Regions from separate parts of the Paracoccus sp. SM22M-07 genome, predicted to be linked through region 1. Evidence: riboswitches for the same ligand, from Rfam matches in the RefSeq annotation. Region 1 holds a riboswitch; each other region holds the start of a gene.

Region 1 (7,883 bases):
AATCGTGCGCGACATGGATCACCTGCGCCGCTATATCACCGAGGCCGTGAAGGTGTCGGGCAAGAACCCGGTGCTGCTGGACAGCTATCTGACCGGCGCGATCGAGGTCGATGTGGACGCGTTGTCGGACGGTGAGAACGTCCATGTCGCGGGCATCATGGAGCATATCGAGGAAGCGGGCGTCCATTCCGGCGACAGCGCCTGTTCGCTGCCGCCCCACACGCTGACCCCCGAGACCATCCAGGAGATCAAGCGCCAGACCGTCGCCATGGCCCGCGCCCTGCACGTGGTCGGCCTGATGAACGTCCAGTTCGCGCTGAAGGACGGCGAGATCTTCGTCCTTGAGGTCAACCCGCGCGCCAGCCGCACGGTGCCCTTCGTGGCCAAGGCCACCGACAGCGCCATCGCATCCATCGCCGCGCGCCTGATGGCGGGCGAACCGATGTCGAATTTCCCCGAACGGGCGCCCTATCCTGCGGGGGTCGGTCCGGAAACCGATCTGCCCTTCGCCGACCCGCTGACCCTGGCCGATCCGATCACCCCGTGGTTCAGCGTCAAGGAGGCCGTGCTGCCCTTCGCGCGCTTCCCCGGCGTCGATACCCTGCTGGGCCCGGAGATGCGCTCCACCGGCGAGGTGATGGGCTGGGACCGCAACTTTGCCCGCGCCTTCCTGAAGGCGCAGATGGGGGCCGGCACGCATCTGCCGCATGAAGGCCGCGTCTTCGTTTCGGTCAAGGACAGCGACAAGACCGAGGCGCTGGCGGGTGCGGCGCGCGATCTGGTGGCGATGGGTTACACGCTGATCGCCACATCGGGGACGGCCGATTTCCTGGCCGCCGCCGGCGTCGAGACGCAGCGCGTCAACAAGGTCTATGAAGGCCGCCCGAACATCGTCGACCGGCTGAAGAACGGCGATGTCGCCATGGTTCTGAACACCACCGAAGGTGTGCAGGCCATCGCCGACAGCCGCGAAATCCGGGCCGTCGCGCTGTACGACAAGATCCCGTATTTCACCACGGCCGCGGGCAGCATCGCCGCCGTCGCCGCGATCAAGTCGCGCGGCGAGGGTGAAGTGGGCGTGCGCAGCCTGCAGGCCTGATCCGGCCATCATCCCGGCCCCCATGGCGGGGCCGGGGTTTGACCTTTGTCAGCCGACGCGCGGTCATGCTTCGCGAGGCGAGTTATCTCTGCTAAGAACAACCCATGATTGCCGCCCTTCGGGGCCAGGATCGCCGCAGGCAAAGCAAGGGGTTCCCATGTCGCAAGCCACGTCCGCCGAACGATATTTCCTTGAACTGGTCAATCGCGAAAGGGCGGGGCACGGCCTGGACCCTGTCACGCTGGAAACGCATCTGAACCAGTCCTCTGATGCGCATAGCGGCTGGATGCTGCGCAATGACCGGTTTTCGCATGACGGGGCCTCGGGATCTTCGGCGACGGACCGGGTTCGCGCCGCCGACTTCCCGCTGGAGGGCAGCTGGCGCGTGACCGAAAACCTGGCCTATGTTTCGGTCGATGGCGACGGTTCGCTGCTGGACGAGGTTGCGCAGCTGCACACCAACCTGATGAACAGCTCCGGGCACCGCGCCAATATCCTTGATTCCAAGGTCGATCATATCGGCATCAGCCTGCAGGTCGGCGACTTCAGCGGCTATCAGATCCTGATGGCCACGCAGAATTTCGCCGCGACCGGGGGCGATGTGACCCTAGACCTGGCGCCGGGGGTCACGATCACCCAGATCGACCGCCCCTTCATGGGGGCCATGTCCAAGGCCACCTGGCTGGATGCGCATGGCCCGCTGCGGACCGGCCCGCAGGGGACCGGCGCGGATGATCGCATTATCAAGGGATCGGCCGACAACACGCTGTCGGGCTATGGGGGTGACGACCTGATTGCGGGCGGCGGGGGCCGTGACGTGCTGCTTGGCGGGCAGGGCGATGACTTCATCATGGGCCAGAAGGGTCATGACCGGCTTGTCGGGCAGATGGGCAACGACGTCCTGTCCGGCGGCATCGGCTTTGACACGCTGGCCGGCGGGGCGGGCCGCGACCATCTGAAGGGAGAGGCGGGCAACGACCGCCTGCTGGGAAAGATGGACAATGACCGCCTGCTGGGGGGCAATGGCAATGACACCTTGTATGGCGGGGCGGGGCGCGACGTGCTGATCGGCGGGGGCGGCGCTGACCTGCTCAGCGGAGGTGATGGCGCGGATCAGTTCATCTTTGCCGGCAATTTCGGGCGCGACGTGGTCACCGATTTCACCGCGGGCCAGGATCGCCTGATGATCGCCGATGGTCTGGTGGATGGGTCGATGGCCGATTTCCTGGATGATCACGTGCAGCGGACCGATCGCGGCGTCCTGATCACGTTGTCCGACGGCAACCACATTCTGGTGCAAGGGTCCGACCTGTCGGTTCAGGACGTGGCCGACGACATCTTCCTGTTCTAGCCGCGCGCCAGCAGATAGCAGTCCATGATCCAGCCATGCGCGGCCCTTGCGGCGCGGCGCGTGGCGATGATGCGGGGGCCTGCCTGCGCTACCGTGCCGCTGTCCAGGATCTGTTGGGGCATGCCCAGAAAGGCCCCCCACCAGATGCGCGTGTCGCCCGGCAGCCCGCCAAAGGCGCATTGCCCGTCCAGCATGACCACCAGCCGGTCCACGCCCTGCGGCCAGCCATGATCGCGCAGCATCCGCCCCGTGGTGATCTGCACGGGGGCGCCCAGATCGTTCAGGGGGATCGCATGGGCCGCGCACAGCGCCTGAATGGCGGTGATGCCGGGAATGACCGTGACGGCCAGATCCAGCCGCGCCGCGATCCGAAGGCTGCTGTCATAAAGCGACGGGTCCCCCCAGACCAGCAGGGCGACGCGGCCCCCCTGCGGCAGGTGCCGGTCGATCTGGGCGCGCCAGGCGTCCGCGATGGCATCGTGCCAGCGCTCGACGCCGTTCAGGTAATCGGGGTCGGCGGCATCCCGGCGCGGCAGGTCGAATTCGGCCAGCCGCAGGGGCGCATCCGTCAGGTGCCGATCCAGCATGGCCCGCCGGATGCCCGCCAGATCGGCCTTGTCGTCACCCTTCAGCGGGATCAGCACCAGATCCGCCTGCCGCATGGCCGCGATGGCCTGCAGGGTCAGGTGGTCGGGGTTGCCCGTGCCGATCCCGATCAGGGTCAGGTCGATCATGCGAAAAGGCGCGGCGTGACCAGCCCGCTGCCGCGCAGCCCGCGCAGGGATTTCGCGCCCGCCAGCACGGCCAGATCGACCAGCGGCTCCAGCGCGATGACCAGCATGTAGGCCGCGCCGAAGCTGGCGACACCGGACCATGCGCCGATCCCCTGGCCATAGAAGGCCCAGAACGCGACCCAGGCCACGACGCCGCCCTGGAAGGCGGTCGACAGCGCCAGTGCCTGCCCATAGGTCAGATCGACATAGGCGGTCCGGGGCGCGATGATCCGCCCGGCCAGCGCCGAGACTGCGAACAGCGGCACCAGCAGCGTGGTGACGTTCATCCCGTATTGCGGCAGATCGGCGGGTGCGAAGAACAGCCCCTGCGCCAGCAGCCCAAGCGCCAGCCCGATGGCCGCAGGTGCCGCCCCGAACAGCAGGAACAGGGTCGATCCCATGATCAGGTGCACCTCGGACACGCCGACGGGCGCGGTGGGCAGGACCTGAAAGAAGACGAAGGTGGCGATGGTGGCCAGCAGGCCGCGCCCGGCCAGCGATGCGATCCCGCGTTCGCGCAGCGCGGTGGCGGCGATCTTCAGCGTGTAAAGGCCGGCCGTGGCCGCGGTGGCATAGCCCAAGATCAGCTTGGCGCCGGTCACGACGCCATGTTCGATATGCATGTTCAGTCTCCTGTGGCCGTCATCCCCGACGGCGGGAAAATTGCCTGCATGGCCGGTTTCCTGGCTTGCGGGTCAGGGCGTGGCGTCGGCCTTCCCAGGCCCGTGGGGCCCAGTGGCGTCGGTGACGCACGCTCTCCGCATACAGTCGCGGGGGCGGCTGAGGCTTCGGGTGCCGCGATTGGGTCCACCCTTCCCCATTCCCGATGAAGCCCGACGCTTGAGCGTCCTGATGGGCACCATCCAGGCGATCAGATAGACGTGATCGGCCCGCGCGCGTCAAGTCGCGGCCGGTGCGATCATGTGAAAGAAGGTGCCGGTGACCTGCCCGGCCCGGGTCGCGCGCCACGATCCGGTTTCGGGCACCGCCGCGCCATTGGCATCGGTGACGCGGGCCAGCGGCGCATCGGGCTGGTCGGTGATCGAGGCATAGTGGAATTCATGGCCGCGCAGCGCGCCTTGCCCAACACCCGGCAGGGGCGCGACCAGTTCGGCGCGGCGGTATCCCAGATGCATCCGGCGCTTGTGATAGCTGGTCTCCAACCCCAGCAGGCCCAGCATCCGGTGGCGTTCGCCCGCCGCATCGACCAGCCCCGCCCCAAGCGCCATATAGCCGCCGCATTCGCCATGCACGGGCCGGGTCGCGGCAAAGCGGTGCATGGCGCCGCGGAAGCTGTCGGCGGCGGCCAGTTTCGGCGCATGCAGTTCGGGATATCCACCCGGCAGCCAGCAGCAATCGGCGCTGTCATCGGGCGCCTGGTCGGCCAGCGGCGAAAAGGGCAGGATCGTCGCCCCGGCCTTGCGCCACGCCTGCAGGACATGGGGATAGGTAAAGCTGAAGGCCGCGTCGCGGGCCAGCGCGATCCGCCCGCCCGGCGCGATGATCGGCAGGGGCGCATCGGCATCCGGCAGGGCGCGGCTGGCGGCGGCGGCGATGATGGCGTCCAGATCGCAATGCGCGCTGAAAAAGTCGCCCGCCTGGTCCAGGATTGCCTGTAATTCCGGGGTTTCTTCTGCCTGCACCAGGCCCAGGTGGCGTTCGGGCAGGGTGATGTTGCCCTGACGGGGCAGGGCGCCCAGCACGGTGATGCCCGCCTCGGCCATGCCCTCGCGGATCAGGGCGTCGTGGCGCGGGGACGCGACGCGGTTCAGCACGACCCCCGCAAAGGGCAGATCTGGGCGCAGGGTCGCGAAACCCCGCGCCACCGCCGCCGCCGATTGCGCCTGCCCCGAGACGTCAAGGATCAGCACGACGGGCCAACCCATCATCTGCGCCACCTCGGCGCTGGATCCGATGCCGGTTTCCCCCGGCGTCGCCACCCCGTCGAACAGGCCCATCGAGCCTTCGGCCAGAATCAGGTCGGCATCCGGCTGGCCCGTCACATGGGCGATGATCCGTCCCGGCTGCATCGCCCAGGCATCCAGGTTGAACGACGCCCGCCCCGAGGCCGCCGCGTGAAACGCCGGGTCGATGTAATCGGGCCCCGACTTGAAGGGCTGCACCGCCATGCCCCGCCGCCGCAGCGCGCTGAGCAGCCCCAGCATCAGCATCGTCTTGCCGGTCCCCGAGGCGGGGGCCGAGATCATCAATCCGGGGGTGCTCATTCGGGGAACCTCGGGTCTGGCCCGACGGGACGGTATCGGCGGTCGTAATCGGCGGCGTAAAGGCGGCTGTCGTCAAACCCGTCCCCGGCAAGGGCGGGGCCGACCAGGATCAGCGCCGTCCTGTCGATGCCTTGGGCGGCCGCCGCGATGCCCGACAGGGTCGACCGGATCACCCGCTGGTCCGGCCAGCTGGCCCGCCAGACGACGGCCACGGGGCAATCGGGGCCGTAATGGGGGGTCAGATCGGCCACGACCCGGTCCAGCGCATGGATCGACAGGTGGATCGCCAGCGTCGCGCCGGTGGCCGCGAAGGCGGTCAGGCTTTCGCCCGCAGGCATGGTCGATGCCCGCCCCGGCGTGCGCGTCAGCACCACCGATTGCGCCAGTCCGGGCAGGGTCAGTTCGCTTTCCAGCGCGGCGGCGGCGGCAGCGAAGGACGGCACCCCCGGCACCACCTGAACGGGAATGTCCAACGCCCGCAGGCGGCGCAGTTGTTCGCCCATGGCCGACCAGACCGACAGATCGCCCGAATGCAGCCGCGCCACGTCCTGTCCCGCGGCATGGGCCGTCTGCATTTCGTCGATGATCTGGTCAAGGCTGAGGGGGGCCGTGTTCACGATGCGCGCGCCGGGCGGGCAATGGGTCAGCAGGGCGGGGGGCACCAGGCTGCCTGCGTAAAGGCAGACGGGGCAGGCCGCGATCAGGTCGCGCCCGCGCAGGGTGATCAGATCGGCCGCGCCGGGCCCTGCGCCGATGAAATGGATGGTCATGGAACCTCTGCGATGGCGATGGCGATGGCGATGGTGATGCGGCCGCAGGCCGAGACGATGCGCGGGCCGGTCAGCCGCCCGGCGGGACCTGCGGCGGCCAGGGCCGCGGCCTCGGCCACCGATCCGGTGGCATGAAGGGCCTGGATGCGCGGCGATTGCGTGGGGGTCGGGATGCCCGCGACGCGCACGATGCGCAGGGGCAGGCCAAGCCGGTCCGCCACGGGACGCAGCAGGTCGGCGCGTTCGGGAATGGTGGCCAGCATGTCGGCACCACGGGCCGCCTGGATCAGCGCCGCGACGGGCGTGCCGGGGCGGCAGCCGATGCCCGCGACCCTCATGCGGTGACCGCCCATTGCGTCACGGGCCGCGCCGCCTGCCAGCCGCGCATGCCGCCCAAGGGGGCGGCGCGGGCGATGTCGATGCGGGTCAGATCGCCCCCGTGGCGGGCCGACAGGGCCGAAAGCAGGCTTTCGGTTTCCAGCGTGACCCCGTTCGCGACCAGCCGCGCGCCGGTCGGAAGCATCGGCCAAAGCGCGTCGAACAGCGCCGCCGATCCGCCGCCGCCGACGAAGACGGCGTCCGGTTCGGGCAGGTCCGACAGGGCCTGCGGTGCACGCCCCTGGACCGGTGTGACCAGATGGCCGACGCCGAAAGCCTCGATATTGGCGCGGATCAGCGCGATCCGGTCGTCGCGGGGTTCGATGCAGATGGCGCGCCCCCCCGCCAGCGCCCATTCGACCGAGATCGCCCCCGAACCGCCGCCCACATCCCACAGCAGCGCGCCGGGTCGCGGGCCAAGGGCGGCCAGGGTCATGGCGCGGATGGGGGATTTGGTGATCTGGCCCCGATGGGCAAATCCGTCATCGGGACGCCCCGGCGCGGTGCCGATGCCCGCCCCGCGCGGCAGGTGGGCGCCGTCGATGGCCACCGCCACGGGGGCGGCGATATCGGCCAGGTCCATGTTCTGCGCCCAAGCCTTGCGGATGCGTTCCGCAGGCCCGCCAAGCCGTTCAAGCACCGTCAGCCGGGCGGACCCCGCCCCTTGGGTGCACAGCCAATCGGCCAGTTCGCGCACCGCATCGCCGTCGCGCAGCGTGGCGATGATGCGGCAGCCGCGCGCCAGATGCGGGCGCAGCCGCGCGAAGGGCGCGGCGTGCAGGCCAAGGGTCGCCGTCGTCTCGGCCCGCCAGCCAAGGCGCGCAGAGGCCAGCGGGACGGTGCCGGCCACGGGCAGCGCGATCCAGTCCGAAAGGTCCAGATGCGCGGCCAGCGTGCCCCCCGCCCCGTGCCAGAACGGATCCCCCGAGGTCAGCGCCACCACCCGCCGCCCCCTGGCCGCCAGAACCGGGGCGATGTCGAAGGGCACGGGCCAGGGGCGGCCCTTGTCCGCGACCCCTGCCAAGGCCAGGTGCCGTGGGCCGCCAAAGACCAGGTCGGCCCGGTCCAGCGCCTGTCGGCTTGCATCCGGCAGGTCGGGCAGGCCATTCTCGGTGATCCCGATGATCGTCAGCCAAGGCTCAGACATGACACGCATCCTGCTGCTGGGCGGCACATCCGAGGCCAGCGCCTTGGCGCGCCTGTTGGCGCGGGCGGGCGTGGCGGCCCAGTTTTCCTATGCCGGGCGCACGGCGGCGCCGGTCGCGCAGCCGCTGCCCACGCGGATCG
Region 2 (7,883 bases), on a different contig from region 1:
GCCCCACAAGGAGGCCATGGCATGAGACAGACCTGGCGCTGGTTCGGACCCAAGGATCTGGTGTCCATCGACGACATGCTGCAGGCCGGGGTCGAAGGGGTGGTGACCGCCCTGCACCACGTCCCCACCGGCGCGGTGTGGCAGCCCGCGGACATCGCGCAGCGGCAGGCCGAACTGGCCGTCATGTCGGACGGCGCGCCCTCGGGCCTGTCATGGGAGGTCGTCGAGAGCCTGCCCGTCTCGGAGGACATCAAGCGCCAGAGCGGCGACTGGAAGCAGCATGTCCTGAACTGGAAAACCTCGATGCGCCATCTGCATCAGGCGGGGATCAGGGTCATCTGCTACAACTTCATGCCGATCCTGGACTGGACGCGCACCGATCTGGCCTATCGCCTGTCGAACGGCGCGACCTGCATGCGCTATGACGCCGTCGATTTCGCGGCCTTCGACCTGTTCCTGCTGCAGCGCGCCGGTGCCGCGGATGATTACGCCCCCGAGGTGGCCGAGGCCGCCCGCGCCCGTTTCGCGGATATGACCGAGGCACGCAGGGAACAGCTGTCCGGCAATGTCGTCTTCGGCCTGCCCGGCGCGGCCGAACGCATGTCCATGGACGATGTGAAGGCGCATCTGGCGCATTACCACAGCATCCCGGCCGAACGCCTGCGGGGCCATCTGGTCGATTTCCTGGCCGAAGTCGCACCCCTGGCGGACGAACTGGGCATGCGCCTGTGCTGCCATCCGGACGATCCCCCCTTTCCCCTGCTGGGCCTGCCGCGGATCATGTCGACCGAGGCCGATTACAAGGCGGTCATGGATGCGGTGGATCTTCGCGCCAACGGCATCACGCTTTGCACCGGGTCGCTTGGGGCGCGGGCGGATAACGACCTGCCGGGCATGATGCGGCGGCTTGGCGACCGCGTCCATTTCCTGCATCTGCGCAATGTCGCACTGGAGGACCGCCAGCTGGGCGGGTCTTTCCACGAAGCGGCCCATCTTGAGGGCAATACCGACATGGTTGCCGTCATCGCCGCCGTCCTGGAGGAGGAAGCCCGCCGTCGCGCGGAAGGCCGCGCCGACTGGCAGATCCCCATGCGCCCCGATCACGGCCAGGACATCCTGGATGACCAGCAGCGTCGCGCCCAGCCCGGTTACCCCGCCATCGGGCGCCTGAAAGGCCTGGCCGAACTGCGCGGCATCATGACCGCGCTGGCTCACCCCTCCGTCGCCAAGGCATTGCGGCAGCCGCAATAGGCTGCCGCAGCGGTCGCGGTTCGTCCCACGACGGCCGTCGACCGCCGCTGTCGGAATGCGACCCCGCAGTGACGGCGCGGCATTGCGGATGCGCGGGGAGGCAGACCGCTTGCATTCCCCTTTCGCCATCCATTATATGATATATTATAACATAACGTAAACGGGTGCCTGACCTGTGGCGTGGTGCCTTCTGTCTTGACCCGTTCCGCACGGGGCGTCATTCATGCCGGTGATGGTTCCCGACCAAGCCACGCGCGGTCGGGTGAAAAGGGAACACGGTGCGGTGTAGCCATCAGGCGCCAAATCCGTGACTGCCCCCGCAACTGTAAGCGGCGAGCGTCCCCCGATGCCACTGTGCCCCCTGGGGCATGGGAAGGCGGGGTATGCCGCGACCCGCGAAGTCAGGAGACCTGCCATCATGCTGGACAATCACCGGGCGGGGTGCCCCGGAAGGAGAATTTGGTGGCTGACATATCGCGACGGCGGGCGTCCCTGCGCGCCTTATCCGTGCCGCAAAGGGCGCGGTGCCTGTTTTCTGCAGATGGAATTCGGGGTTCGATCCGAAAGGTGAAGCCGGGGGCATCCGGACCTTTGACGCGCATCAGACCGGGCATTTTGCCGGCTGATCTGCCGGTTCCTGCCCCGACCCGTGCCGGTTCCAGCGACGGATGCCGCCGCCGCACTGATCTTCGGCCCGTAGCCATCATGCCGCGCCGGCGGTGCAGGCCTTGCGCGGCGGTGTCCGGATGATCCCCGCGGTAGAGCTGCGTGATGTCAGCTGGGGACCGCCAAAGGGACAAGACATTCTGTCGGATCTTGGTTTTGCCGTGCCCCAGGGTCAGATCATGGCCATCTGCGGCGCGAACGGGGCGGGCAAATCATCGCTGTTGCGCTTGATCTATCGCCATCATGCCCCCCGCAGTGGGGTCGTGAGGGTGCTTGGGCAGGATCTGTGGCAATCCCGCGCCACCGAGGTCGCCCGCAACGTGGCCGCCGTCCTGCAGGAGCAGCCGACCGATTTTGCCCTGACGGCGCGGCAGATCGTGGCCCTTGGGCGGTTGCCGCATCGGCGGGGTTGGCGGGCGGGGCTGTCCCTGGCCGATGACGGGGATGCAGGCATCGTCGGCGCCGCGATGGAGCGGATGCACCTGACGGCCTTGGCGGATCGCCCATTCGGAACCTTGTCGGGCGGCGAGCGTCAGCGCGTGATGGTGGCCCGCGCGCTGGCGCAGGAGCCGCAGGTGATCGTTCTGGACGAGCCGACCAACCATCTGGACATCCGCCACCAGTTGGAGCTGCTGGCCCTGCTGCGCGGGTTGGGGTTGACGGTCATCGCCACGCTGCATGACCTGACCCTGGCGGCCGGATTTGCCGATCGCATCCTGGTCCTGGCCGGGGGGCGCATCCTGGCCGACGGCCCCCCCGACCAGGCGCTGACCGAGGCCACGCTGGCCCATGCCTTCCATGTGAAGGCCCGGATCGACCATTCGGGTCATGCGCCCCGCTTTGCCTTCCATCTGTGACGCCGAAAGGACCGATTGATGTTTCGCCCTGCTTTTGCCGCCCTGCTGCTTCTGGCCGCGGCCGCACCCTGTCATGCCGTGACCGTCCAAAGCTGCGACCGGATGATCACCGTCGATGAACCGCCGGCCCGTGCCGTGTCGAATGACGTCAACCTGACCGAGATGATGCTGGTGCTGGGACTGCGCGACCGGATGGTGGGCTATACCGGCATTTCCGGTTGGAAGACGCTTGACGAAACCATGCGCGCCAAGGTGGCCGAACTGCCCGAACTGTCGGAAAAATACCCTAGCAAAGAGGTTCTGGCGGGGTCGGGGGCGGATTTCTTTTTCGCGGGTTGGAATTACGGCATGACGGTCGGCGGCGAGGTGACCCCCCAGACGCTGGCGCCCCTTGGCATCCAGGTCTATGAACTGACCGAAAGCTGCATCCATCTGGGCCCGCGTCCCCGGTCCAGCATGGAGGACATGTATGCCGACATCCTGAACCTGGGCCGCATCTTTGCCGTCGAGGATCGCGCGGAGGCGCTGGTGGCGGACTGGCGCACCCGGTTGAAGACCCTCACCGCGGGGGTGGATCGTGAAAGGCCGCTGCGGGTCTTCATCTATGACAGCGGAGAGGAGTCGCCCTTCACCGCCGGTGCCCATGCCATGCCCACCGCCCTGGTCGAGGCCGCCGGGGGGCGCAACATCATGGACGATCTGGCCAAAAGCTGGGCCGGGGTCAGCTGGGAGCCGGTGGTCAGCCGTGACCCCGAGGTGATCGTCATCGTCGATTACGGGGACGTCACCGCCCAACAGAAGATCGACTTCCTGAAGAACAATCCCGCCCTGGCCGATATCGATGCCGTCCGAAACGACCGCTTCGTGGTTCTGGACTATGTCGAGGCGACGCCCGGGCCACGCAACATCCATGCGGTCCAGACGCTGGTTTCGGCCTTCCGGACGGTCGGGCCATGACCGAAACCACAGCCGCGCCCCTCAGTGGGCGGCGTCTTGGCCCCAAGCTGGGCCTGGGCGGCGCTTTGGTGGCGATCATGCTGGTCACCGTCGGGTTCGCCGTCTGCCTGGGCACCGTCCCTGTTCCCCCCATGACGGTTCTGGCGGTGGTGCTGGATCACCTGCTGCCGGGCATGATCGACCGGGATATCAGCGCCGGCCAGGCCAGCATCGTCTGGCAGATCCGCCTGCCCCGCGTGATCCTGGCGGGGCTTGTGGGCGCGGGATTGGGCCTGGTCGGCGCGGCCCTGCAATCGGTCACCCGCAATCCGCTGGCCGACCCGCATCTGCTGGGCATCTCGTCCGGCGGGGCCTTCGGCGCGATTGCCGCGCTGCTGCATACAGGGATGTTTCTGGGGGGGCTGACCGTGCCCCTGATGGCGTTTGCCGGCGCGCTGATGGCGACCGCGCTGGTCCTGGGGGTTGCGCGCCTGTCGCGGGCCTGCAGCGCAGACCGTCTGGTGCTGACCGGCGTGGCCGTCAGCTTTGTCATCATGGCCTTGGCCAACATATTGATCTTTCTGGGTGATCCGCGTGCGACCCATACCGTCGTCTTCTGGATGCTGGGCGGGCTGGGGCTGGCGCAATGGTCCCATCTGCCTTGGCCGCTGGCGGTTTTGCTGCCCTGCGGTCTCTGGCTCTGGTCCCGGTCGGAGTCGCTGAATGCCATGAGTTTGGGCGACGAGACCGCCTCCAGCCTGGGCATCGAGGTCGAACGGTTTCGCCTGTCGATCTTCGTGGCGGCGGCGCTGATTACCGGGGTGATGGTCGCCTTTTCGGGATTGATCGGCTTCGTGGGTCTGATGATGCCGCACCTGGTCCGCCTGGTCCTTGGCGGCGACAACAGCCGGATCCTGCCCGGTTCGGCCTTTGCGGGGGCCGTGTTCCTGATTGCGGCCGACGCATTGGCCAGGTTCGCCCTGGCCCCCGAGGATATTCCCGTCGGAGTCGTCACGGGGCTATGCGGCGGTCTTTTCTTTATCTGGATGATGAGCCGAAAGGCGTAGTCCGGTTGGCGACCCTTATCCTTTTGTGGGTGTAATTTATGCAAAAGGATGAGACGATAATAAATACTTACCCTTTCCGGTTGTTTATTGCTGCTTATGCCAATTGCTCTGCGTGGCACATAAGGGCTTTTTAAAGGTAAAGCACGCCAGTGGGCTTTGCATTTGGCGGTTGGGGCATCCGCAACTGAATAGAGCTGACCGGTGCGGCGGTATCCCGCAGCATGCGTTGTCCCCAATAATCCCGGCGATGACCCTCCCTGACTGGGGGGCATATCATCTGGCCCTAAGCCAACAAGCATTGCTGATCATCCCCGGCCTGGTTTCGGGGGGCCTTGGATTGCAATAGCGCTTTGATAACATTTGATCCGAGATTGATTTTTAAAGAACAAGCCGCAGGGGAAAGGTAAATGTCCTTTCTGATGGAATATTGGTCTTCTTTTGTTTGCCAAACCAATTAATAATTTTACGACCGAATCGGATATTCAGACATTCCGCTTCCGGGTTTCAAGTCATCAGCATCGCGTCAAGAGTTGAAAAGGAAGTCCAGCATGGAACCGATTATCACCATCGACAGCCCGCGCGTCACGGAAGGGTTCTACAATACCCTGACATTCACCGTCCGCCTGTCGGCACCGGCGACGGATGCCGTGACGGTGGATTACCAGGCGCTGCCCCAGACGGCCGGATGGGAAGACCTCTACAGCACGCTTTCCGGAACGGTCACCTTCGGGATTGGGGAAACGGTCAAGACGATATCGGTGCGGGCGTCGCATGAGAGCGTGGACGAAGCGGACGAGGCCTTCGTCCTTGAACTGCGCGATCCGATCAATGCGACCTTCGGCAACAATATCCACAGCCTGTCGACGCTTGGCTGGATCCTGGACGATGACGGCAGCACCGCGAACAACCGTGCCATCGCGGTTTCCGACCCGATCGTCAACGAGGCGGCCAACGGCAAGGTGTCATTCATCGTCAGCCTGTCCCAACCCTTCCCTTCGGATCAGACCTTCACCTATCGCACCTATGACGTTTCGGCCGAGGCGGGGTCGGACTATGTCCAGAAGAGCGGCCAGATCAAGTTCCTGGCAGGCCAGACCGAGGCCATCGTCGATGTTGATCTGATCAACGACAACCTGCCGGAAACCGCCCAGAGCTTCGGCTTGGCGATCACCGGCACGGGTGGTGTGGACAGCGCCGTAGGGGTGGCGCAGATCCTGAATGATGACGGCCCCTTGCCGGTTCTTTCCGTGGAAAGCGGTTCCCATGTTGAGGGCTTTTACAATTATATCGAATTCACGATCCGACTGTCCGCACCGGCTTCTGATGCGGTCACGGTCGGCTATCAGGCCACCCCCCAGACGACCGGATGGGAGGATCTCTACAGCACATTGAGCGGCACGGTGACTTTCGAAGCGGGCGAGACTGTCAAGTCGGTCACGGTGCGCGCCCAGCACGAAGGCAATGACGAAACGGACGAGGCTTTCATCTTCGAACTTCGCGATCCGCAAGGTGCCACGTTCGGCGGCAACGTGGAAAGCCTCACGACGATCGGCTGGATCCGTGATGACGACGGCTCGGTCGTGAACAATCGCGCACTGGCGGTTTCCGATCTGGTCGTGAACGAAGCCTCGGGGGGCAAGGCCGTCTTCACGGTCAGCCTGTCGGAGAGCTTTGCGACGACGCAGAGCTTTGCTTATCAAACCGACAATGGCAGCGCCAAGGCGGGGTCGGATTACGTGTCCCAGACGGGCACCATCACCTTCCTAGCCGGTCAGACCGAAGCGGTTGTCGAGGTCGATCTGATCAATAACGCTGCGCCCGAGGCGACCGAGAGCTTCGATCTGCTCGTTACGGGGAGGAATGGGGTCGGCAGCGCCAGCGGGACGGCGATCATCCTTGATGACGACAGCTCGGTGCCGGTTCTGTCGATCGAAGGTGATAGCGTCATCGAGGGCTTTTACGACTATATCAACTTCACGATCCGTCTGTCCCAACCGGCCACGGATGCGATCACCGTGGATTACGCCGCCCTGCCCAAGTCGGCATCGCTGGAGGATCTGTATTCGACCATATCGGGAACCGTCACCTTTGCGGCGGGTGAAACGGTCAAGACGCTTTCTCTGCGCGCCAATTACGACCTGGTTGATGAACTGGACGAATCCTTCCTGCTGGAGCTGCGCAATCCCAATGGGGCGACGTTCGGTGGCGGCAATGCATCGCTGATGGCCCTGGGCTGGATCAAGGATGACGACGGCCCCTTCGTGAACCGGACGATCGCCATTTCGGACAGCACGGTGACCGAAGGGCCGAACGGGCGCGAGGCCGTCTTTGCCATCGAGCTTTCTCAATCCCATACCGAGGCCGTCTCGCTCAGCTATCGGACCGTTGATGTCAGCGCCAGGTCGGGATCGGATTATGCCGCCAGAAGCGGGACCGTCACCTTTGAACCCGGTCAGACCCGGGTGCTGGTGACGGTCCCGATCGGAAACGACCTGATCTCCGAATCCCCCGAAACCTTCCAGCTGCGTATCACGCCCCCCTATCCCACCGCGATTTCCGGGCAGACCCAGACCATCTGGGGAACGGGCACCATCCTTGACGGCACCATCGTCGGTTCCAGCCTGAACGAGACGCTGACCGGCAGCGAACAGGCCGACGCGATCAACGGCATGGGGGGAAATGACCTGATCCGGGGCCTTGCCGGCAATGACCGGCTGTCGGGCAGTTCCGGCAATGATACGCTGGATGGCGGGGCCGGGGCCGACACGCTTTTTGGCGGGACGGGCAACGACATCTATTTCATCGACAGCCTCAAGGACCGGATCATCGAAGCCGGCGGCGGCGGCAGTGACACCGTCCGGGCCAGGTTCTCCTATCAGTTGCAGGCCGATCTGGAAAACCTGGTGCTGACCGGCGGCGGCAACGTCAAGGGCACGGGAAATTCGCAGGCCAACAACCTGACCGGAAACGCGGGCAACAACGTCCTGAAGGGGCTGGCCGGCAATGACAGGTTGGATGGCCTTGCCGGGAATGACCGTCTTGAAGGCGGTTTGGGCAATGACCGGCTTCTTGGCGGGGCGGGCAGCGACACCCTGCTGGGCGATGC
Region 3 (7,883 bases), on a different contig from region 1:
CTTGGCCTGCGGCAGATAGGCGGCGTGACGCGCCCGTGCGGGGGCCTCCATCATGGCCAGCGACGACCGGCCCGTGGCGGGGATCAGGCCAAGGGCGGCCTCCATCAAAGTGGATTTTCCCGCACCGTTCGGGCCGATCAGGCCGATGAATTCGCCCGGACCGATGCCCAAGCTGACGCCCGTCAGGACGGGCCGGTTGCGGCGGGTCACGCAGAGGTCGTGCAGTTCCAGCATCAGATGCGTCCCCCGCTGCGGGTCTTCCAGATCAGGTGCAAGAACAGCGGTGCCCCCACGATGGCGGTCAGCACGCCCAGCTTCAGGTCGCGTTCAGGAACGATGACCCGCACCGCGATATCGGCCGCCAGCAACAGCGCCGCCCCGCCCAATGCCGAGGCGGGCAGCAGCCGGGACGGCCGCGCCCCGACCCAGGGGCGCAGCAGATGCGGCACGACCAGCCCGACGAAGCCTATGGCCCCCGCAACCGCCGTCGCGGGACCCACGATCAGCGCGACGCCCGCGATCAGCCGCCAGCGCAGGGCGGTGCCGTCGATCCCCAAGGCCTGGGCCGCAGCCTCGCCCAGGGTCAGGGCGTCAAGACCCCGCGCCGTGGTGGCGATCAGGGCCGCGCCCAGGATCATCGGCGGCAAGGCCAGCGCGACATGGACCAGCGACCGGTCGGCCAGCGATCCCATCAGCCAGAAGATGATCTCGTTCGCGGCATAGGGGTTGGGCGACAGGTTCAGGACCAGCGCCGTGCCCGCGCCCGCCATGGCCGAAATGGCGACCCCTGCCAGGATCAGCGTCACCGACCCGCCACGCGGGCCCGCCAGCGCCACCAGAAGGCCGATGCCAACCGCCGCCCCGGCCAGCGCCGCCACAGGCAGCGCCAGCGCGAAGGCCAGCGCGGCCCCGGTCTGGATGGCGATGACCGCCCCCAGGGCCGCCATGCCCGACACGCCGATCAGCCCAGGTTCGGCCAAGGGGTTTCGCAGATAGCCCTGCATCGCCGCCCCGGTCAGGCCCAGCCCCGCACCCACGGCCAGTCCCAGCATCGCGCGGGGCAGGCGGATCTGACGCATCACGATGGGCAGGGGGCCGTCGCCGCCAAGCGTCAGCGCCTTGAGGCTGGCCAGCGTCCCGACCGCCGCAGGCCCGATCAGCACCGAGGCCATGAACAGCGCCAGCACCAGCGCGATCAGCAGGCGAAAGAGCGGCGTCATGGCAGGCTTTCGATGGCGTGCAGGATGAAGGGCGTGCCGCAGATCCAGGCGCTGTCGGTGGTGACGGTCGGTGTCCGCGCGGCATGGCGAAGGGCGGGATGGTCCAGGATCGCTTCGGCCCGGGACCGGCCCGGCCAACGCGCCCCGGTGACGATCAGGTCAGGTCGGGCCATCACCAGCTGCTCCAGCGGCAAGGTGCCGGAATGGGTGATGCCCAGATCATCGGCGATGTTGTGCCAGCCCGCCTGTGCCAGAACCGTCCCGGTCAGCGTCTGCCCGCCCGCGGTGAAGCCGTTGGCGTCGTAAAAGACCGCGCGGCCCTTGTGGCTGTGCGCGATGGCGGCCAACCCGGCATCGAACCGGGCCAGCAGGGAACGGGCGGCGTCCTGACGGCCCAGCAGGTCGCCCATCAGGGTGATCTGGTCGCGGATCTGGGGGATCGTGTCGGCCGGCGGCAGGATCTGCACGGGGATGCCAAGATCCTGCAGCATCGCCACGGCGGGCCCCGCCGAGAATTGCCCGGTCAGCACAAGGTCGGGGTCCATCAGGTAGATTTCCTCGGCCAGGCCATGATTGGCGGGCAGGGCCTTGGCGGCCTCGGCCATGGGCGACAGTGCCGGGTCCTGGGCATAGCTGCCGACAGACACCAGCTGCCCCGGCGCCGCCAGCATCAGGGCCAGCTGATCCGTGCACAGGTTCATCGACACCACCCGTTCAGGGGCGGCCAGCGCCGGTGTGCCCACCAGCGCCAGCAGAAGGCAGGCTTCAGAAGGACGCACGCAGCCCCGCAAAGATCGCCCGGTCCGAGGTGCCGTAACCCTCCAGCACCTGGTATTCGCGGTCCAGCAGGTTCTCGACCCGCAGATAGCCGGTGGTGGTTGCGGTCAGGTCGCGTTCGATCTGGGCGTTCAGCACCGTGAACGAGGGCATTTCCGTGCCGTCATCCAGCAGCCCGTCCTGATAGGTCGCCTGAAGGCTGGCCCGGGTGGCGGGGTCCAGATCGGCCTCGATCCGCAGGGTCGCGCTGCGTTCGGGAACGCGGTTCAGCGGGTCGCCATCGGGGTCGCGCGTGTCGGTATAGGTCAGGTTGCCCGACAGGCGGATGCGCTCGGTGATGGCGGCCCGGCCCGTCAACTCGATCCCCTGGGTGCGGCTGTCGCCGGTGATCTGCTCATAGCCGAAACTGTCCAGAGAATAATCGATCAGGTCGGTGACCTTGGTGTGGAACAGGGTCACGCCGATGCTGCTGTCGGCGGTGGGGGTGTAATCTACGCCGATCTCGGCCCCGGTGGCGGTTTCGGGGGTCAGATCGGGGTTGCCGCCCCAAGTGGCGTAAAGTTCATAAGGGGACGGCGCGCGATAGCCGCTGCCATATTGGCCGCGCAGCGTCACGGTATCGGTGGCCCGCCAAGCTATCGCCAGACGCCCGGTTTCCTTGCCGCCGAATTGCGAATTGTGGTCGTGCCGCGCCGACAGGGCCAGGTCCAGATCCGGCGTCGCCGCCCATTGGGCCTCGGCATAGAGCGAATTCGTCAGATAGCGCGCATCGGTCGCATCGCCCTGAAAGCGTTCGTCGCTGTGGCTTGCGCCCCATGCCAGCGTGACGTCCCGCCCCACAAGGGTCGAAGCGTCATAGGCATATTCCGTCCGCTCTCCTTCATAGGGATAGGTGACGCCGTCAAAGGTTTCCTGACGCGATGTTTCGCTGCGCTGAACCGAAAACCCGTGACGCGCAGCACCGATGGCATAATCCGCAAAGATCCGCGCGCCGCGCATGATGCCCGCGCTGCGATCGGCATTGTCGACCAGCGTCGGGAAATCGCCGTCGGTCTCCACGCGGGTCTCCTGCCAGAAGCCTGCCACGCCCACGGTCAGGTCGGGCGTCAGGTCCTGGCTGGCCGACAGGGTGACGCGGGTGGCGCGGGCACCGTCATCTTCGGTGTTGCCGTCGTTTTCATCGGCGACCGAAAAGCCGTCGGTTTCGTAATGCTGCACCGTCAGGGCGGCGCGCTGGGTGTCGTTGGCGGCCTGCAGCCCATAGGACAGGCGGGTGCTGGCATTGCTGCCATATTCGACGCCTGCCTGCTGATGCAGCCCCTGGCGGTCGGCATCCAACGTGGTGATCGAAATGACACCGCCGATCGCCTCGGAGCCATAGAGCGCGCTTTGCGGACCCTTCAGCACCTCGATGCGGGCGATGTCGGCGGTCAGCATCGCGCCCGCGTCAAAGCGGATCTGCGGTGCGGATGGGTCGCTGACATCGATGCCATCGATCAGGACCTTGACGTATTGGGTCGGCAGGCCGCGCAGGCGCAGGGTCGATTGCGTCCCGAACCCGCCATTCGACGTGGCCGAAACGCCCGGCAGGGTGGCAAGGTAATCGACCAGGCGCGTGGTGCCGCTGCGCCGCAGGTCATCTTGGGTGACGATCTGGACATCGGCGCCGGTGCGCCCCAGTTCGGTTTCGGTCTGGTTCGCCGACAGCACGATTTCGGGCAGCAGGATCGGTTGGTCCTGTGCTGCGGCGGCACAGGGGGCTGTCAGGGCGGTGGCAAGGAAAAGGCGGGTCAGCAAGGGCACGTTCTGCATCCTTCGGGATGCCCGGACCAGTCGCGGCCGGGCGGGTATGGTCAGTCGCGACCCCAGGGGGACCCGACGGCGAATACCACCACGACGGAAGATCCGTTTCGCATATGCGCCCCGCATATGCTTTGGGTGATCGCGCTCGGCAGGTCTCCTGGCTGGGCGGGTCGTCGCTTGGCCGGACCTTCCCATCCCTTTGGGGACAGTGGCATTCCCGACGTTGCTGACCGCTGACAGTTGCGGGGGCAGCCGCAGATTCACACTGCGTTCCCTTTTCACCGGGCGAACCCGGAACCGAGGCAGGACGGGCCTAGCCCATCGCCCCCCTGCGACGCAAGATTTATCCGATGTCAGCGCCGGCAGATGTCGTCGACCCAGGCGGGCACGGTCCGGCTGGCGGGGCCCAGGATCTGATCGTCGAAATCGGCGGCGTTCATGCTGGCGTCCAGGTTCAGCTCCAGGCAGGTGGCGCCATTGCGTCCGGCGTGCTGGGCAAAGCCTGCCGCCGGATAGACATTGCCGGAGGTGCCGATCGCGACGAACAGATCACTGGCTTCAAGCGCCTGCCAGATGCGTTCCATGTGCTGGGGCATTTCCCCGAACCAGACGATGTCCGGTCGCGTCGCCGGCTTGCCGCAGGCGGGGCAGGGATCGTCAGGGGACATGACCATCGGGGCGGGCCAGCCATGCCCGCATTCGGCGCAGGTGGCACGGTTCAGCGCGCCATGCATGTGGATGACATCGGTGCTGCCTGCGCGTTCGTGCAGGTCGTCCACGTTCTGGGTGACCAGGGTCACGTCGTGACGGGTGGCCAGGCGCAGCAGCGACAGATGCGCGGCATTCGGCCGGGCCGCGGCGGCTGCCTTGCGGCGCATGTTGTAGAAATCGTGGACCAGCGCGGGGTCCTTGGCAAAGCCTTCGGGGGTGGCCACATCCATGATGCGGTGGTTTTCCCACAGCCCGTCGCTGGCGCGAAACGTCGCCAGCCCGCTTTCGGCCGATATTCCGGCGCCGGTCAGGATCGTGATGCGCATCGCGCCGTCAGCGGCAGAGACGTTCCGACTGGGACGCGAAATTGCGATAGCGGCGCCAGAACGAATTGTCCGAATCACGCTTGGAGGTCCGAACCTCCTGGGCGCGGTGCGGGTCGCGGAAGAAGGCCGCGGCCTTGCGCTGGTCCGAACGCGACAGGGTCTGGTTCGCGACCTGCTGGATGCAGCCGCACAGGGGCGCGTTTCCACGGGCCCGGTCCGAGCGCACGCAGGCATTGTCGATGGGTCCGGCCATGGCCAGGGGCGTGGTCAGCATGACGGTGGCTGCCGCGATCACAAGACGGTTCAGCATGGGGCTGTCTCCTCGATTCTCGTCCTCGGATGTCGAGGATGCCGGTTGGTTCCGGTCTTTCTTGCCCCGACGGATGGTCATTCATACCAAAAAGGGGGCCGCGTCTCAATCACGTTACAGGCATGGGTTGTCCGGAGAGGGGCCTTTCGTCGGCATCTTGTGGCGCGCCGGGGGTTGCCAGACGCGCGTTCCCCCTGCATTCCGTGCAAAAGCCGACGCGCAAACAGGAGCATTGGGATGATCGACGCCATCGGATTGGATGCTGATGACACCCTGTGGGAGAACGAGACCTTCTTTCGCGTGACCGAGGCCGAGTTCGCGGCGCTGCTTGGCGATCACGGAGAGGCCGAGACCATCGCCTCGCGGCTCTATGACGTCGAGCGGGCGAACCTGCAGCGCTATGGCTATGGCATCAAGGGGTTCACGCTGTCGATGGTGCAGACGGCGGTCGAACTGACGGATGGTGCGGTGGACGGACGCACCATCGGGCGCATCCTTGAAATGGGACGCGAGATGCTGGCCCATCCGGTGCATCTGCTGCCCGATGTCGCCACGGCGCTGGAGGCGTTGCAGGGACGGCGGCTGATCCTGATCACCAAGGGCGACCTGATGGACCAGGAGCGCAAGGTCGCGGCATCGGGCATGGCGGATCTGTTCGACGCGGTCGAGATCCTGGCCGACAAGACGCCCGAGGCCTATTCGCGGGTGATGAACAGCCACGGCATCGCGCCGGACCGGTTCCTGATGGCGGGCAATTCGATGAAAAGCGACGTGATCCCGGTGCTGCGGATCGGCGGTTGGGGGGTCCATATCCCCCATGGGCTGACATGGATCGCCGAACATGCCGAAGCGCCGGATCACCCCCGGCTGCGCGAATTGCCGACCATTGCGGGATTGCCGGGACTGGTCGCGGATCTTGAGGCATCGGCATGAGCGCCTTTGCCCGCCTGTCCGACAACGGCAAGGCATCGTTGTTCATGAGCGCGTCCATGGCGATGTTCGCCTTCGAGGATGCCTTCATCAAGACCCTGACCCGATCCATGCCGGTCTGGGAATTGCTGGCGATCACCGGGCTGGCGGCGATGGGGGTCTTCTGGATCAAGTTGGCGATGCAGGGGCAGTCGCTTTGGACGCGCGACCTGCTGCACCCGATGGTCGTCCTGCGCAACATCGGAGAGATCATCGGCGCCTTCGGCTTCGTGACGGCCCTGGCACTGGGTGAACTGGCGACGACATCGGCCATCCTGCAGGTGCTGCCGCTGACGCTGGTTCTGGGGGCGGCGCTGTTTCTGGGCGAACAGGTCGGATGGCGGCGCTGGTCATCGGTGGCGGTGGGGTTCGCCGGGGTGCTGCTGATCCTGAGGCCGGGAACGGCGGCGTTTCATCCGTCGATGCTGCTGGCGGTGATGGGGGTGATCGGGTTGACCCTGCGCGACCTGGCGACGCGCAGAATCCCGAAGGGCGTGCCGTCGGACCAGTTGTCGGCGTCTGCCTATGGCGCAATGGTGCCTGCAGGCGTGCTGCTGGCGATGCTTAGTGGCGAGGCGGCGGTCATGCCCGACCCGACGCAGGTGGGGTTGCTGCTGGGCACGCTGGTCTTTGGCGTGTTGGGATACACCGCGCTTGTGGCCGCGTCGCGCATGGGCGAGGCATCGGTCGTGGCACCGTTCCGCTATTCCCGGCTGGCCTTCGCGCTGGTCGTGGCGGCAGTCGTTTTTGGCGAGCGTCCCGATCTGCCGATGCTGATGGGGGCTGCGCTGATCGCCGGGGCAGGTGGTTATGCCATGTGGCGCGAGGCGGGGCTGCGTCGCAAACCGCTGGCCGGCGCCATGCGCCCCGGAAACGGTCCCCTGACCTGAAAGCGGCAAGCCGGCCACGGCCCCGTCGAGGGGCCTTGCCGGCTGCGTGTTCACGGAACACGCCACCCCGACCCGCATTCGGCGCACCCTGTCGCCGCGTCTTTCAAAACAAACGCGCGCGGGTTGCGAAATCCTCTTTTCGCGGCCCGCGCAACCCAGTATAGCCCGGCCATGACCGAGTTGTCCCTCATCCGCAATTTTTCGATCGTGGCTCATATCGACCACGGCAAATCCACCTTGGCCGACCGGCTGATCCAGTTGACGGGGACGGTCGCCGAACGCGACATGAAGACCCAGATGCTGGACAGCATGGATATCGAGCGCGAGCGTGGAATCACCATCAAGGCGAACACGGTGCGCATCAACTATCCTGCCAAGGATGGGCACACCTATGTGTTGAACCTGATCGACACGCCCGGCCATGTCGACTTCGCCTATGAAGTCAGCCGGTCGATGCGCGCCGTCGAAGGATCGCTGCTGGTCGTCGATGCGACGCAAGGCGTCGAGGCGCAGACGCTGGCCAATGTCTATCAGGCCATCGATGCGGACCACGAGATCGTCCCCGTGCTGAACAAGATCGACCTGCCCGCCGCCGAACCCGATCGGGTCAAGGCGCAGATCGAGGATGTCATCGGCATCGACGCCAGCAACGCCGTGTCGATCAGCGCCAAGACCGGCATCGGCATCCCCGACGTGCTGGAGGCCATCGTCACGCGTCTGCCCGCACCCAAGGGCGATCGCGACGCGCCGTTGAAGGCGATGCTGGTGGACAGCTGGTACGACAGCTATCTGGGCGTCGTCGTCATGATCCGGGTCATGGACGGGGTCGTCCGCAAGGGCGACCAGGTCAAGATGATGCAGACCGGTGCGACCTATC

Evidence for each region. A riboswitch is a leader RNA that binds a small molecule or an ion and turns the genes downstream of it on or off. The one in region 1 is predicted to bind cobalamin.
Region 2: linked by a shared signal. The riboswitch ahead of IE00_RS17800 (ABC transporter ATP-binding protein) and the one ahead of IE00_RS08550 (energy-coupling factor ABC transporter permease) in region 1 are both predicted to bind cobalamin.
Region 3: linked by a shared signal. The riboswitch ahead of IE00_RS16750 (TonB-dependent siderophore receptor) and the one ahead of IE00_RS08550 (energy-coupling factor ABC transporter permease) in region 1 are both predicted to bind cobalamin.

What each region holds. Positions count from the first base shown of each region.
Region 1 covers NZ_JPKW01000004.1:330,230-338,112, reverse strand. Annotated here, with positions in the region: gene carB (carbamoyl-phosphate synthase large subunit) at 1-1,099, shown strand, start outside; gene IE00_RS08560 (CAP domain-containing protein) at 1,257-2,450, shown strand; gene cobF (precorrin-6A synthase (deacetylating)) at 2,447-3,184, opposite strand; gene IE00_RS08550 (energy-coupling factor ABC transporter permease) at 3,181-3,846, opposite strand; cobalamin riboswitch at 3,879-4,102, opposite strand; gene IE00_RS08545 (cobyrinate a,c-diamide synthase) at 4,123-5,448, opposite strand; gene cobM (precorrin-4 C(11)-methyltransferase) at 5,445-6,218, opposite strand; gene IE00_RS08535 (cobalamin biosynthesis protein) at 6,215-6,556, opposite strand; gene cbiE (precorrin-6y C5,15-methyltransferase (decarboxylating) subunit CbiE) at 6,553-7,743, opposite strand; gene IE00_RS08525 (cobalt-precorrin-6A reductase) at 7,742-7,883, shown strand, end outside.
Region 2 covers NZ_JPKW01000019.1:17,198-25,080, forward strand. Annotated here, with positions in the region: gene IE00_RS17790 (L-idonate 5-dehydrogenase) at 1-25, shown strand, start outside; gene uxuA (mannonate dehydratase) at 22-1,251, shown strand; cobalamin riboswitch at 1,468-1,684, shown strand; gene IE00_RS17800 (ABC transporter ATP-binding protein) at 1,998-2,774, shown strand; gene IE00_RS17805 (ABC transporter substrate-binding protein) at 2,793-3,731, shown strand; gene IE00_RS17810 (iron ABC transporter permease) at 3,728-4,777, shown strand; gene IE00_RS19565 (Calx-beta domain-containing protein) at 5,326-7,883, shown strand, end outside.
Region 3 covers NZ_JPKW01000015.1:25,635-33,517, forward strand. Annotated here, with positions in the region: gene IE00_RS16735 (ABC transporter ATP-binding protein) at 1-234, opposite strand, end outside; gene IE00_RS16740 (iron ABC transporter permease) at 234-1,220, opposite strand; gene IE00_RS16745 (ABC transporter substrate-binding protein) at 1,217-1,999, opposite strand; gene IE00_RS16750 (TonB-dependent siderophore receptor) at 1,986-3,800, opposite strand; cobalamin riboswitch at 3,930-4,117, opposite strand; gene IE00_RS16755 (NAD-dependent deacylase) at 4,154-4,837, opposite strand; gene IE00_RS16760 (hypothetical protein) at 4,845-5,147, opposite strand; gene IE00_RS16765 (HAD family hydrolase) at 5,385-6,080, shown strand; gene IE00_RS16770 (DMT family transporter) at 6,077-7,006, shown strand; gene lepA (translation elongation factor 4) at 7,178-7,883, shown strand, end outside.